Regions from separate parts of the Cupriavidus sp. 2TAF22 genome, predicted to be linked through region 2. Evidence: predicted binding sites of a transcription regulator. Region 2 holds the regulator's gene; each other region holds the start of a gene.
The links. Region 2 encodes sigma-54, which starts transcription at its own class of promoters, with help from an activator protein. Its sites were predicted from a motif close to TGGCANGNAANCTGCTTT; they were not measured.
Positions count from the first base shown of each region.

Region 1: a site for sigma-54 is predicted at 2,545-2,562, ahead of AB4Z48_RS19605 (GTP cyclohydrolase II). Genes of this name have one in related genera too.
Region 3: a site for sigma-54 is predicted at 2,619-2,636, ahead of AB4Z48_RS20735 (ATP-NAD kinase family protein). Genes of this name have one in related genera too.

Region 1 covers NZ_JBFRFX010000015.1:48,523-53,504, forward strand. The annotation lists gene AB4Z48_RS19600 (URC4/urg3 family protein) at 1-1,256, opposite strand, end outside; gene AB4Z48_RS19605 (GTP cyclohydrolase II) at 1,253-2,491, opposite strand; gene AB4Z48_RS19610 (acyltransferase family protein) at 2,768-3,886, opposite strand; gene AB4Z48_RS19615 (hypothetical protein) at 4,032-4,550, opposite strand; gene AB4Z48_RS19620 (MGDG synthase family glycosyltransferase) at 4,550-4,982, opposite strand, start outside.
Region 2 covers NZ_JBFRFX010000006.1:152,783-157,764, reverse strand. The annotation lists gene rapZ (RNase adapter RapZ) at 1-263, opposite strand, end outside; gene AB4Z48_RS09730 (PsiF family protein) at 388-477, opposite strand; gene hprK (HPr(Ser) kinase/phosphatase) at 526-1,497, opposite strand; gene ptsN (PTS IIA-like nitrogen regulatory protein PtsN) at 1,575-2,030, opposite strand; gene hpf (ribosome hibernation-promoting factor, HPF/YfiA family) at 2,435-2,785, opposite strand; gene AB4Z48_RS09710 (RNA polymerase factor sigma-54) at 2,835-4,310, opposite strand; gene lptB (LPS export ABC transporter ATP-binding protein) at 4,458-4,982, opposite strand, start outside.
Region 3 covers NZ_JBFRFX010000016.1:139,293-144,274, forward strand. The annotation lists gene AB4Z48_RS20725 (haloacid dehalogenase type II) at 1-161, shown strand, start outside; gene AB4Z48_RS20730 (sigma-54-dependent Fis family transcriptional regulator) at 411-2,456, shown strand; gene AB4Z48_RS20735 (ATP-NAD kinase family protein) at 2,672-3,820, shown strand; gene AB4Z48_RS20740 (thiamine pyrophosphate-dependent dehydrogenase E1 component subunit alpha) at 3,866-4,864, shown strand; gene AB4Z48_RS20745 (alpha-ketoacid dehydrogenase subunit beta) at 4,946-4,982, shown strand, end outside.

The DNA of each region.
Region 1 (4,982 bases), on a different contig from region 2:
GCAATGCGGCGCCCCGCCGCCCAGGTGCCGCCTTCGAGCACGCGCGCCAGCGGAAAATCGGCGGCTGACAGCCCGAGCGCCTCGCGCACCGAGGCGGCCACCAGGTCCAGGCCGGTGACCGTGAGCGCGCGCCATTCCACGATGACCGGCTCGTCCACCGTGTGCGTCACCGAGGCGAAGGCCGGGTCGCGCGGCACCATCAGCTCGAAATCGAACAGCAGGCCGCCGTTGCGGTATTCGGGCAGGCCGGTGAGCGCTTCCAGCCCGGTGACGGTCAGCCCGGCGTCCTCCAGCGGTTCGAGCAACGAGTACGTCAGCCACTGCGTGAGCTTGTGGAACGGCACCAGGCCGTCGGCGCAGGCCGGGTGATGCCAGCAGTCGCCCAGCGAGACGCCCTCCAGCATGACGCGCCCCGGCCATACCGGACCCAGCGCCACCAGCAGCGTGCTCAGCACGAAGCCGGCCTCGATGTGACCGTCGACGGCACTCGCCTTGAGGTAGTCGTACAGGTTGCCAAGTCGCGCCGGCGTGCCGAACACGGCCGGCGTGGCCTGCGCCACCTCGCCGAGCCGGCGCAGCAGCCCGGCCCGGCCTTCCAGGCCGACCAGCGGATTGTGCTGCGCCACCTGGAACGCGGTGGCGATGGAAGAGGCGTCGATACGCATCAGGCGTTCGGCATCGGCGCGCAACGGCTGGCCGGGTTGGGCGGAGAATCCGCCGCGCGCGAACAGGTCGAAGCTCGCCACGCCCAGGCCTTCCGAGCGGGTCAGCGAGAGATCGCTGGCCGGGTCGCGATAGCGCCAGTCCGGGCCCGCGCCCGCATCCAGCAGCACGCTCGGGATCACCAGGTCGATGCCGATGCGGGCGCGCTCCTCGCGATCGGCCTCGCCGGACAGCCCGCCGCGCTCGCACAGGATCTGCCAGCGGTCCAGTTTCTCGCCCGCGCCGCTCTCGAAATGGCGCCAGCGGCTGTGATAAGGCACGTTCAGGTCCGGATAGCGCTGGCGGATAGTGGCCGCCACGTAGTCCGCCACCGCGGCGATGCGGTCCGGGTGCCAGGTAAACAGTTCGGAGGCGCCCGCCGCCACGTGCTCGGTGACGGTGGCGCAGTGCGCGCGCACCGCCTGCCCGGTCAGCAGCGCCGCGGCCGGATGCCCGGCGGGCACCGGGCTGGCCCAGCCGCCGCCGTCGCTGGCGGGTTGGGTGAAGGCATCGGACGGGCCGCCCGGCACGCCCGCTTCAGGTGTCTGGTTCATTCGTTCAGTCCTCTACCCTTTGCCAGTGCAAGTTCTTCCGCATCCGGCGGGGTATAGCTCGTGAAGTAGCCAGCCGCTACCTTGGCGTCGATTTCCACGCGGGCGTCGGCCGGAATCAGCGCATCGGGGATCGCCACCTGCTCGACCACCTCGATACCCTGGGCGGTCAGCGCCCCGTGCTTCATATTGCTCATCGAGGCCCAGCGGTCGATGCGCTTGATGCCGAGCCAGTGGAAAACGTCGGGCATGAGTTCCTGGAAACGCATGTCCTGCACGCCGGCCACGCATTCCGTGCGCGCGAAATAGGTCTCGGCGCGGTCGCCGCCGACCTGGCGCTTGCGAGCGTTGTAGACCAGGAACTTGGTGACTTCGCCCAGCGCGCGGCCTTCCTTGCGGTTGTAGACCACCAGGCCCACTCCGCCCTGTTGCGCCATCTCGATGCACACCTCGATGCCATGCGCCAGATAGGGCCGGCAAGTGCAGATATCGGAGCCGAACACGTCGGAGCCGTTGCATTCGTCGTGCACACGGCAGGCCACCTTGGTCTCGGGCTTGCCGAGCTGGCTGACATCGCCGAAGAAGTACAACGTCATGCCGCCGATGGGCGGCAGGAACACCTTGAGGTCCGCCCGCGTCACCAGTTCGGGGAACATGCCGCTGGTCTGCTCGAACAAGGCACGGCGCAGCGCGCTTTCCTTGATATCGAAGCGCCGCGCCAGGCCCGGCAGGTACCAGACCGGGTCGATCGCGGCCTTGGTCACGCGCACGTCGCCGTTGGCGTGGAGGATCCGGCCGTCCGGCACCAGGCGCCCTGCCGCGATGGCGCCCGCCAGTTCGGGCATATTGATATGGGCGCGGGTAACGGCAATCGAGGGCCGGATATCGATGCCCGCCGCGATCCGGTCTGCAAAGGCGGTGGAGACCAGGTGGCCCCAGGGATCCATGGAAACGATCTTGTCCGGGTCGGCCCACTGTGGATGCGGGCCGATGGGTTCGGCCGGCGCGGTATCGGTCAGGTCAGCCCGGTGATCGCGCTGCAGCCGGCCCGAGGCGACCGCCAGTGCGCGATACACCGCATAGGCGCCCGAGTGGGTGCCGATCACGTTGCGCTGGTCGGGATTGGTCAGGCTGGCGATCACGGGACCGCGCTCCGCGGCGCTGGCGGCCCCCCAGTGAATGGGCTCCGCCGGCTTGTCGCGGCGTGCGTGCGAGGTCAGGACGATATGATCGGACATGGCAGCCTCGGAACAGGAATCCTGACCAAACGGTCAGGTTTACAGTTTCATAGTAGGCAACCTTCATGCCATATCCCAATGCTCGTTTTTACCCTGTGTTGCGCGGCCAACAATGCCGCACCTTGACCAGGCGCACCGCAGCCGTGCGGTGGCATGCCCGCACGCTGCCGGATCGCGGTGCACAGGCACCAAGTGAAAGCGGCGCCAGGCTGTTCAGGCCTGGCGCCGCAGTTGGCATGCGTCTGCTTGCGATGCGCCGGAAAACCGGCGGGCCGCTCAGGTCGACTGCTGCCGCCCGGCAGGCTGGCGCCGCGGCGCTTCGGCGCGGGCCGGCCACACCGCCTGGCGCAGGGCCCGCAGCGGCGTCCCGCTCTCCACATAACGGTAGAACAGCGCGCCGGCCGCGTTGCTCAGCACCCACGCGGCAACCATGCCAAGTGCATTGAGCACGGGCTGGTGCGGCGCAAGATGGGATACCACGGCGTTGACTACCAGGCACACCGGGAAGTGCACCAGGAAAACCGAGTAGGAAATGCGGCCGAAGAACGCCAGCACATTGGCGCGCGGCCAGTGCTCCAGCCAGCCGCCACGACGCGCCATGCCCAGCAGCAAGGCCACCGCAAGGGCCACTGCGATACGCAGGCGGAAGTCCACGATCAGCGCGGCCAGCACCGCCGCGCCCAGCACCATCAGCGCCACCGGCGAACGCTCCGGCTCGGACGCCCAGAACGCCAGCGTACCCATGCCATAGGCGCCGAAGAAATAGATCGCCCACACATCCCACGCGGCATCACGGTTGAACCAGAACAGCGACGCCAGCGCCAGCCCCGCCACCAGTGGCATGCCGAACACGGCGCCCTCCACGTCGAACCACCTTGCGCACCGGCGCGCCAGCCACAGCGCCGCGATCAGCAAGGCAAACAGCTGCAGGTCGATGGCGACGTACCAGACGCCGGCCGATAGCGCATCGAAATCCAGCACGTTATGCAGCAGCAGCACATGCGCCAGGAACTGGTGCAGGCCCGGCGCGCCGGGAATCGAATCGTGATGCATCCAGGTGCGCGCGATGGCTGCACCGGCAATGGCGATGAGGATGGCCGCGGTATAAGGCACCACCAGTTTCTGGTAGCGCCGCCAGATCGCAAGCAAGGGATGCGGCACCATCAGATGACCGCCGGGCGCCAGGCTGCGCGCCGCGAGGAATCCGCTGATGACAAGGAAGGCCTGTACGGCAATGCGCGCGTATTGGGAGAACCAGTCGAGCAGATCGGGCGCCAGCACGTGGGCCACGTCGGACATCGGGCCGTAGAAGGCAAGATGGTGCAGCACGATCAGTTGCGAGCTGATCGCCTTGAGTGCGTCAACGCACGCCATGCGCGAAGGACGGGGGCTCATTGTTATAAGAATGCTACAAAGTACACAAGAGCGTGATTCTACTCCTATGCGGCCAAGGCGATCCGCGGCGGCGCCAGATAGTTATCAATACGGCACTTATTCGGCTATTTACGCATGTAATATGTCGTTAAGAACACATTTTCTCTCAGGCGCGCCGGCCCGAGACCCAGAAAAGCAAGGCCGCCGCCAGTAGCGACACCCAGTAATCCGTCGGCGCGCCGGCCAGCCAGTGGATATGCCAGGGCACGAATTCTGGCGCGAAGCGCGCCACGCCATACGCCGGATTGAGCACGAACCAGAGAAAATCCTCGGTGATCCAGAACACCATGATGCAGGCGATCACACGGGCTTCCGCCCGCCAGTTCCAGCGACCGGCAAACAGCAGCGGGAAATGGAAGAACAGGGCCACGCAGGGAAATACCCAGGCGTGATAGCCGGTCATCGGGCGACCGCCCCAGAAGATATCCAGCAGCCAGTGATGCTCGATGCGCCAGGTGGGCAGGTTGGCGGCCCAGCCGGCAGCGCCTTCGATCTGGATCTCGACATTGGCAAAGAAGTACGCCAGCAGCAAGGTCCAGCCGATGATCAGCAGCAGCACCAGCGGGTGCCGCGACGGAAATGCCTGCGCATGCCGCTGCGGGCCAGACAGGTTCAGGGAGCGCATCAGCCTGCCTCCGCCGGCAGCGGCGCGCGGTCTTGCCGGCCAGGCAATTGCGCCAGCACGGTCTGCAGCACGCGCCGGGCCGCCGCAGGCTGGCCCAGCGAGCGAGCCCGCTCCCGCATCGCGTCCAGCCGGGCCGGTTCGGCCAGCAGCAGGCGCACACGGTATTCGAGCGAGACCAGGTCCACGGCCTTGAGCGCAGCGCCCTGCTCCAGCAGATAGTCCGCGTTGCGCTCCTCCTGTCCCGGGATCGGCGCATTGACGACCATCGGCACGCCCATGGCCAGGCATTCGGAGGTGGTCAGCCCGCCGGGCTTGGTGATGACGAGGTCAGAGCAGGCCATCAGCCGTTCCACCTCATTGGTGAATCCGAATGGAAACAGCCGGCCGGGATGCGCGCCCGCCAGCGTCCTGAGGCGATTCAATGCGGCCTCG
Region 2 (4,982 bases):
TTGGCCGTCAGGAAGACCACGCGGACCTCGTGCTCCGCGGCGAGGTCGCGCAGCGTGCCGGGCAACTGGTCCAGCGATTCGCGGCTGCGGATATCGGTGGCGACCCCGAGGTGGGTATAGCCCTGGGCGGCCAGGTAGCGCGCCAGTTCCGGGATGAACTGGGCCGGCAGGTTGTCGACGCAGTAATAGCCTGCGTCTTCCAGTACGTTCAGGGCGACGGATTTGCCGGAGCCGGAAATTCCGGTGATAAGTATGATGCGCATAGCGTCACAAGCATAACATCAGGCGATGACGCCGTCATGACGGTATCGTGACGGGCAGGCCTCATAAAAAATGACGAACCGGAGTTCGCCATTTGCACATGCGTCCACGAAAGGGCGACCCTTGTTACTTGGACAGGCATTCCTTCATGAATGCCTTGCGCTCGTCGCCCTTCTTCATGCTTGCTCTCCTGGCTGTGGAAAACGTTGACGCCAGTGCGCGGCAGCAATGTAAGCAAATGAGAAGTGGCGCAGAAACCGCTTGTCAGAGCAGGCGGCCCTGGCCCCGCGAAGCGACATCGGCCTGCATCGCGGCACGCTGGCGGTCCATGAAATCACGCAGCGTATCGATGCCGCGCAGGCGCAGGATAGTGTTGCGCACGGCGGCCTCGACCAGCACGGCGAGATTTCGGCCGGCCGCCACCTGGATCTTGACCATGTGGATCGGCAGGCCAAGCACGTCGAGGTATTGGGAATCCAGCGGCAGGCGCTCGAACTCGCCATCGTTGCGCCGCACCAGCTGCACCACCAGCTTCATCTTCATTTTCCGGCGCACCGCAGTCTCGCCGAAGATGGTCTTGATGTCGAGCAGGCCCAGTCCGCGCACTTCGAGCAGGTTCTGCAGCAGCGGCGGGCAGCGGCCTTCGATGAAGTCAGGCCCCAGGCGCACGAAGTCCACCGCATCGTCGGCCACCAGTCCGTGTCCGCGCGAGATCAGTTCCAGGCCTAGTTCGCTCTTGCCCAGACCCGACTCGCCCATGATCAGCACGCCCATGCCGAGGATGTCGAGGAACACGCCGTGCATGGTCACGCGCGGCGCGGAAATCCGCGACAGATAGAGCCGCAGGTGGTCGATGACCGCGGCCGAGGATACCGGCGTGGTGAACAGGGGCGTGGACGAGCGCGTGCAGCGCAGTTCCAGGTCGGGGGGTGGCTCCATGCCGTCCGCGATCACCAGGAAGGGCGGCTCGAGCAGGATCAGCTCGCCCATCTGGCGTTTGCGCATTTCGTCGTCGAGACGCTGGTAATAGGTGATTTCGGGTTTGCCGAGCACCTGGATCCGGTTCGGGTGGATCAGGTTCAAGTGCCCGACGAGATCGGCGGCGGACGTGGCTTCACGCGCGAACTCAACGTCGAAGGCCCGGTCGGCCCCTTCCAGGCCAGCGACCCAGGAGAGTTTGATGTCGGCTGCGTTGTCGTCGAAGATCGACTGCGAGGTGACGCCAGTGAGTTCCATGCGGTGCTTTCGGGGGACAGGCTTTCAGGCCGGGGAGGCAACGGCCCTGTTGGCCGGGCAGGGCTTGCCCCGGCGGGTCAGGGATGCCATTGCGTCAGCAACTGGTGCACGGCATCGGGAGTGGGCAGGGTAGCGAGTCCTTCGCGCATTTCGCGGTCGGACAGCAGCTGGGCAATCTCGGAAAGGATCTCCAGGTGCTGCTGGGTAGCCTGTTCGGGCACGAGCAGGAAGATCAGCAGCGACACCGGCTTGCCGTCAGGCGACTCGAAGGGGATCGGCTCGCCCAGGCGCATGAAGGCGGCCAGGGGCTGCTTGAGGCCCTTGATGCGACCGTGCGGAATGGCAACCCCGGCTCCGAGGCCGGTCGAGCCCAGCGATTCGCGGGCGAACAGGTTGTCGGTCACGGTAGCGCGCGCTACGCCATGGTTGTTCTCGAAGAGGAGCCCGGCCTGTTCGAACACCCGCTTCTTGCTGGTGACGCTGACGTCGAGGTTGATGTTGCCGGGTGGCAGCAATTTAGCCAAACGATTCATGTGGAATGCGCAGGTTTTTCTAGTAAGCAGGCCCGTGGCCAGGAGAGGGCCGCACCAGGCAAAGGGGATAGAAAGGCTCGTGCCCTCGTTTCACCGGTTATCCCATGCCGGTGTCGGGCGTCTGGCCATTATAGAGCAGGCCCGCCCCCGCCTTGTGCATTGCAATAGCCGATGCGCGGAAGCGGTGCCGCGCGCACGGAAAAATTGCCGCGCTATTGCTTATGTATTGCACAGCATACACCGGGAGCGTGGCCTTGCGGAATCCCCTTGCGTGATTCGATACCGGCCGTAAAGGCGGAAGAACGGCACAAAAATGCGCGCAAAAAAGCCGCGCATCGGGCGCGGCTTGTTCTGGTTTCAAGGGACTGACACCGACGGCCCCCTAGGTGGGCCGCCAGGCACGGTCATTGCTGCATCTGCGCTGCGGCCAATTGATACTTGACCGCTTCGCGGTCGTGGCTTTGCACGCGATCCTTGTGGCGAATCACCTGCCGGTCGAGCTTGTCGACTAGCGCGTCGATAGCGGCATACAGGTCTTCGTGATGCGCTTCGACAAAGATGTCCTTGCCCTTGAGATGTAGATTGATTTCCGCGTACTGCCGCCGGTCCTTTTCTTTTGTATTGTCGACAGATAGCAGCACACTTACGCCAATGACTTGATCGAAATGCCTGACGATACGCTCCAGTTTCGTTTCCACGTACTCACGCAGCGGGGGCGTGATGTCCAAGTGGTGTCCACTGATCTTGAAGTTCATAGCGTTTCTCCTTCTGAAAGAGTTGCATCAGGCAGGCGATGCAACTCGGCTACAAAGACTTGCGGAGATTTACGGCAGGGATTTTCAGCGCCTCGCGGTACTTGGCGACGGTACGGCGCGCCACCACGAAGCCTTGCTCGCCGAGCAGTTCGGCGATCCTGCTATCCGACAGGGGATTCCTGGGATCTTCGGCTCCTATGAGTTGCTTGATCAACGCTCGAATTGCCGTTGAAGAGGCCGCGCCGCCGGTTTCTGTGGATACGTGACTGCCGAAGAAATACTTCAGCTCGAAAGTCCCCATCGGCGTTGCCATGTATTTATTGGTTGTCACCCGAGAGATGGTGGACTCGTGTAGACCCAGTGTATCGGCAATCTCCCGCAAAACCAAGGGGCGCATCGCAATTTCCCCGTGGGTGAAGAAGTTCTTTTGACGTTCGACAATCGCTTGTGCGACGCGCAATATGGTGTCGAAGCGCTGCTGGATATTCTTGATCAACCAGCGTGCTTCCTGCAATTTTTGCTGCAGTCCGGCAGCCCCTGAATCGCCTTTTGCACCGCGCAAAATCTGCGCGTACATATCGTTGATGCGTAGCCGCGGCATCACATCCGGATTGAGTTGCGCGATCCAGCCGCCGCTCATTTTTCGCACGAAAACATCCGGCACCACGAAATCCGCCTCGGGGCGGCTATAGGCATGGCCGGGATACGGGGCGAGCGAGCGGATCAGTTCGTGCGCGGCCTTGAGGTCGGCCTCGTCGACCTGCAGCGCTTTCTTCAGGCGCGTGTAGTCGCGCACCGCGAGCAGCTCCAGGTGGCTGGTGACGATGGTCAGGGCCAGTTCGCGCTGCGGATGGGTGAGCCGGCGCAGTTGCAGCGCCAGGCATTCGGCGGCGTTGCGCGCACCTACGCCGGCCGGGTCGAAGCTCTGCAGCAGGGTCAGGACGGCGTGTACCTCGTCGATCTCGAACTCGAGTTCCTCGGGCAGTTCGGCGCAGATCTCCTCGAGCGAAGCGCTAAGGTATCCGTCGTCGTCCAGCGACTCGACCAGGAAGATCGCGAGCCCTTTGTCGCGCATGGAAATCTTCAGCGGCGCGAGTTGCTCCATCAGGTGCTCGCGCAGCGTCGGCTCGGCGTCACGCAGCTGCATCGGCGTCTTTTCGTCCTCGTCGCCCTGCGGGCGGCGGGCAAAGTCGTCGAGGCTCCAGTCGCTGCCGTAATCCTCGCCGCTGTCGGCGTAGTTGTCGTCGCCATCGGCGGCGCCGTCGGGGCGGTTCTCGCTGGTGCCCTGGCCATCGGCGGGCGCAGGCGCGGGCGCGCTCTGCAGGTTGACGGAGCCATCGGCACCCACGCGCAGCGGGCTTTCGATCCAGTCGTTTTCGCGTTCGAGCAGGGGGTTCTCGGTGAGCGCTTGCTCAACTTCCTGCTGCAGTTCGAGCGTGGACAGTTGCAGCAGCCGGATCGACTGCTGGAGTTGCGGCGTAAGCGCGAGATGCTGCGAGAGGCGGAGCTGTAGCGACGGTTTCATGCGACCTATTTTATGCGCAACTTCCATGCCGTTGGAACGGAAATTGCTATCGCTGATGCCGCCGTGATCGTTTGCAGGATGAAAGGCGACATGAACGCCGCCTGGCCGCGAATATCCCGGCTGCGCGGCAGTAGGCCGCGCCCCGCGTTACATGCGGAAGTTCTCGCCCAGGTAGACCTTGCGCACCGATTCGTTGGCAATGATGTCTTCGGGCTGGCCTGACGCCAGCACGGTGCCTTCGCTGATGATATACGCGTGGTCGCAGATGCCAAGCGTCTCGCGCACGTTGTGGTCCGTGATGAGCACGCCGATGTTGCGTGCCTTGAGGAAGCTGACGATGCGCTGGATTTCGCCCACCGCGATCGGGTCCACGCCGGCGAACGGTTCGTCGAGCAGGATGAAGCGCGGCGCGGAAGCCAGCGCACGGGCGATTTCCACGCGGCGGCGCTCGCCACCGGACAGCGACAGCGCCGGATTCTCGCGCAGGTGGGCGATCTGCAGGTCGTCGAGCAGCGAGTCCAGGCGTCGCTCGATATCCGCCTTGGACAGCGGCTTGCCGTCGTGCACCTGCAACTCGAGCACGGCGCGGATGTTCTCCTGCACGTTGAGCTTGCGGAACACCGAGGCTTCCTGCGGCAGGTAGGACAGGCCCATGCGCGCGCGCTCGTGGAT
Region 3 (4,982 bases), on a different contig from region 2:
ACAACGACGACCTGCGCCACGGGCGCTCGCACGGCATGCGCACCGCCTACGTCAATCGGCCTGCCGAATACGGCCCGAACCAGTCCAGGGATCTTGCCGCCGAATCCGACTGGGATGTGGTGGTGAGCAGCATGACCGAGCTGGCGGACCGGATCTGCTGATCCGTCCGGTTTCGTGCTTTCCGTCTCGCGCGGGTCGTCGCATGCGCCGGCCCGCGCACATCCAGGGCGGAGATCCGCGCGCGTGCGCGGCGCATGAAGTGCAGGCCGCACATCGCATGAAGAGGTTTGCCCAAGCGGTTTGCCCAAGCGGCTCCCTGTCGGATACATTAGGATTCCCGGCCGCCCGTCATTCCAGAGGCACATAGAGCCGGCGACGGCGCCAGGCCGGGAGACGACAAGGAGACGACGATGGACCTGCGGCAACGCGAGCACATCGATACGGTAGTGCAGCTCACCACGCACGCCGGCGCGCTGTTGCCGCGCGCGCCCGAGACCATCATCCAGAACTCCTGGCGGCGCTGCGTGCACCAGTACGGCCTGGACCCGGCGCGCATGCAGCAGGCCTGCATCCTGCCGCAGACGCGCCTGCGCGAGCACCAGCAGCGCATCGACGATTTCGCCCGCATCGCGCGCCACGGGCTGCAGACGCTGTACAGCCAGGTCGCCGGCATGGGCTACGTGGTGCTGCTCACCGACGCGCAGGGCGTGACGGTGGACTACCTCGGCGACGCCAGTGCCGATGCGCGGCTGCGCCGCGCCGGCCTGTACCTGGGCGCGCAGTGGAGCGAGGCCGGCGCCGGCACCTGCGCGGTGGGCACCGCGCTGGCCACCGGGCAGGCGCTGACCGTGCACCAGGCCGACCATTTCGACGCCACCCATATCCCGCTGACCTGCACCGCCGCGCCGCTGTTCGATTCGCACGGCAGCCTCTGCGCCATCCTCGACATCTCCGCGCTGACCTCGCCGCAGGCCAAGGACAGCCAGGGACTGGCGCTGCAGATGGTGCGCATCTACGCCAGCCATATCGAGAACGCCAGCTTCCTGCGCAGCCATCGCGAAGACTGGATCCTCAAGCTCAATGCCGCGCCGGAATTCGTCGACGTGAACCCGGAATACCTGCTCGCGCTCGACGCCGGCGGCCGCGTGGTCGGGCACAACCGCCGCGCGCAGCAGATGCTGGGGGCCGAACCCGGCTTGGGCGGGGCGCCCCTGCTTGGCATGGCCTTCGAGGCGCTGTTCGACGCGCGCCTCGACGAACTGGGCCGCTTCGTGCATTCGCGCCCGAGCGAGCAGCGCGCGCTGGCCCTGTCGCGCAGCGGCACGCGGCTCTACCTGAGCGTGATGCCGCCGGCGCTGCGCTGGCAGCCGGCCGCCGCCGTGCGCAGCGCGCCGCTGCAAGCGCCGCTGGCGGCCCTGTGCGGCGGCGATGACGCGCTGCAGCAGCAATTGCTGCGCGCCGCCAAGCTGGTCGACTCCCCGATCAACCTGCTGATCAACGGCGAGACCGGCAGCGGCAAGGAATATCTCGCCAAGGCGCTGCACCAGTCCAGCGGACGCCGCCAGGGGCCCTTCGTGGCGGTGAACTGCGCGGCGATCCCCGAATCGCTGATCGAGAGCGAGCTGTTCGGCCACCTGCCCAACAGCTTCTCCGGCGCCGGCTCGCGGCCCAAGCGCGGCCTCATCCAGGAAGCGGACGGCGGCACCCTGTTCCTCGACGAGATCGGCGACATGCCGCGCGAGCTGCAATCGCGCCTGCTGCGCGTGCTGGCCGAAGGCGAGGTGCTGGCCATCGGCGCGGCGCGGCCGGTGCCGGTCAATGTGCGCGTGATCTCCGCCACCCACCATCCGCTGGACCAGCTGGTGAGCAGCGGCCGCTTCCGCGAAGACCTCTACTACCGGCTCAACGGCGCCCGCCTGATGCTGCCGCCGCTGCGCGAGCGCTCGGACCTCGACTGGCTGATCGGCAAGATGCTTGGCACTGGCACTGGCACTGGCACTGGCACTGGCACTGGCATCGGCACCGTCAGCCTGTCGCCGGCGGCGCGCGCGCGCCTGCACGCGCATGCCTGGCCCGGCAACCTGCGCGAACTGCGCAACGCGCTCGAGTATGCGCGCGCGATCTGCACCGACGGACATATCGAGGTGGAAGACCTGCCCGAAGGCATTGGCGCGGCGGCGCGCCAGCAAGGCCTGCTTGCCACGGCGGCCGCGCCGGCGGCGCCGGCCGCCACCATGGCGCAGACGATCCCGGTCCCGCTCACGGTGCCGGCACCCGGCTTCGACCCGCACCAGCTGCCGCCCGAAGCCATGTTGCTGATGCAATATCTGCGCGCCGCCGGCTGGAACCTCAGCGCGGTGGCACGCCAGATCGGCGTGAGCCGCATGACGCTGTACCGGCGCATGGCGCGCTACGGCATCGCGTCCCCCAACCAGCGCGACGCGGCGCACGACTGAGCGCGGCGACGCGCTTGGCCCCGCGCCGCGCGACACCTGTCCAGCGGCCGTACACCTGATGCTGTGACACCTGTCACGCGGTGCGCCGCCACGCCCGGCCAAAGGCCCTTTTTCCTGCGGGTAATCCCGCGCTTTTCCTGCCCTGCGCGCGTGTCCGGTGGGTGGCACGCCCATTGCGATATGCCTGTCACAAGACAAGACGGCAGGAGACACGCATGGGTGAGCAGACGCTGGCCGAACGGCCCCTGGTGGGCATCATCGCCAATCCGGTCTCGGCGCGCGATATCCGCCGCGTGATCGCCAACGCCAACACGCTGCAACTGGCCGACCGCGTCAATATCGTGCTGCGCCTGCTGGCCGCGCTGGCCGCCTGCGGCGTGGGTCGCGTGCTGATGATGCCGGACCGCGAGGGCATGCGCGTGCTGCTGGCGCGGCACCTCGCGCGTCGCCAGGGGCCGGACGCCGCGCTGCCCGGGGTGGAGTACCTCGACATGCCGGTCACCGCCCGCGTGGACGACACCTTCCTGGCCGCGCGCATGCTGCGCGAAGCGGGGGTGTCCGCCATCATCGTGCTCGGCGGCGACGGCACCCACCGCGCCGTGGTGCGCGAATGCGGCGACGTGCCGATCGCCGGCATCTCCACCGGCACCAACAACGCCTATCCCGAAATGCGCGAGGCCACCATCACCGGGCTCGCCACCGGCCTGTTCGCCAGCGGGCGCATTCCGGCGGCGCACTCGCTGGCCGGCAACAAGCGGCTGGACATCTGCATCGCCGGCACGAACGAGGTGCGCCGCGATATTGCGCTGGTGGATGCGGTCATCTCCCACGAGCACTTCATCGGCGCGCGCGCCCTGTGGAAGACCGAGACGCTGGGCGCCGTGTACCTCGCCTTCGCCGATCCGCAGGCCATCGGCCTGTCCGCCATCGGCGGCCTGCTCGACCCGGTGGGCCGGCACGAATCCGGCGGGCTGGCCATTGAGCTGGCGGCTGCAGGCGCAGGCCGCTTCGAACTGCGCGCGCCGATCGCGCCTGGCTTGCTCAGCGCGGTGCCCATCGCAGGCTGGGAGCGCCTGACCGACGGCGTGCCGCACCGCGTGCGCCAGCGCAGCGGCGTCGTCGCGCTGGACGGCGAGCGCGAGCTGGTGTTCGGCGAGCAAGACGAAGTCACCGTGACGCTGCGCGAGCGCGCCTTCCTCAGCATCGACGTGGCGGCCTGCATGCGCTACGCCGCCGCCGCCGGGCTGATGCGCGGCGGCCGCGCGCCGAGCGCGCAGGCGCCGCCTTCGCATGCGGCGCCGCCCCTGGCGTCCCGGCCAGTCTCGCAGCCGTACCCGCACCCGCATCCGCACCCTCAGTCGTAACCCCGCTCACATACCGCCACTGCAAAAACCGTGAAGGAGACAGACATGACGACAACCTCAAGCAGCCAGAACACGCTGCCCCTCGGCAAGGAAGACCTGCTCGCCGTCTACCGCCGCATGCGCACCATCCGCGATTTCGAGGAGCGCCTGCACGTGGACTTCGGCCGCGGCGACATCCCCGGCTTCGTCCACCTCTATGCCGGCGAGGAAGCCGCCGGCGTTGGCATCCTGCATCACCTCGGCGACGGCGACCGCATCGCCAGCACGCACCGCGGCCACGGCCACTGCATCGCCAAGGGCGTGGACCCGGTGGCGATGATGAAGGAGATCTACGGGCGCAAGGGCGGCTCGTGCAACGGCAAGGGCGGCTCCATGCATATCGCCGACCTGTCCAAGGGCATGATGGGCGCCAACGGCATCCTCGGCGCGGGCGCGCCGCTGATCTGCGGCGCCGCGCTGGCGGCCAAGTTCCGCGGCAAGGGCGAGATCGGCATCACCTTCGCCGGCGACGGCGCCTCCAACCAGGGCACCTTCCTGGAGAGCCTGAACCTGGCCGCCGTATGGAACCTGCCGGTCATCTTCGTGATTGAGAACAACGGCTATGCCGAATCGACCGCGCGCGACTATGGCACCGCGGTGGACAGCTATGTGGACCGCGCCGCCGGCTTCGGCATTCCCGGCGTGACCGTGGATGGCACCGATTTCTTCGCCGTGCACGAGGCTGCCGGCGAAGTCATCAAGCGCGCCCGCGAAGGCGGCGGCCCGGCCCTGCTCGAATGCAAGATGGTGCGCTTCTACGGCCATTTCGAAGGCGATGCGCAGACCTACCGCGCCAGCGGCGAGCTCGACGACATCCGCGCCAACAAGGACTGCCTGAAGAAGTTCTCCGCCACCGTGACCCAGGCCGGCGTGCTCGCGCCGGAGGAGCTCAAGGCCATCGACGAACAGGTCGCCGCGCTGATCGAAGACGCGGTGCAGCAGGCCAAGGCCGCGCCGTTCCCGACCGCCGCCGACCTGCTGACCGACGTGTACGTCAGCTACTGAGCGCGGCGCACCGCAGACCGGACCGCACGAACAGCACGAACAGCACGAACAGCACGAACAGCACGAACAGGAGACCAAACCATGTCCCGCAAACTCAGCATGAAGCTGGCGATCAACG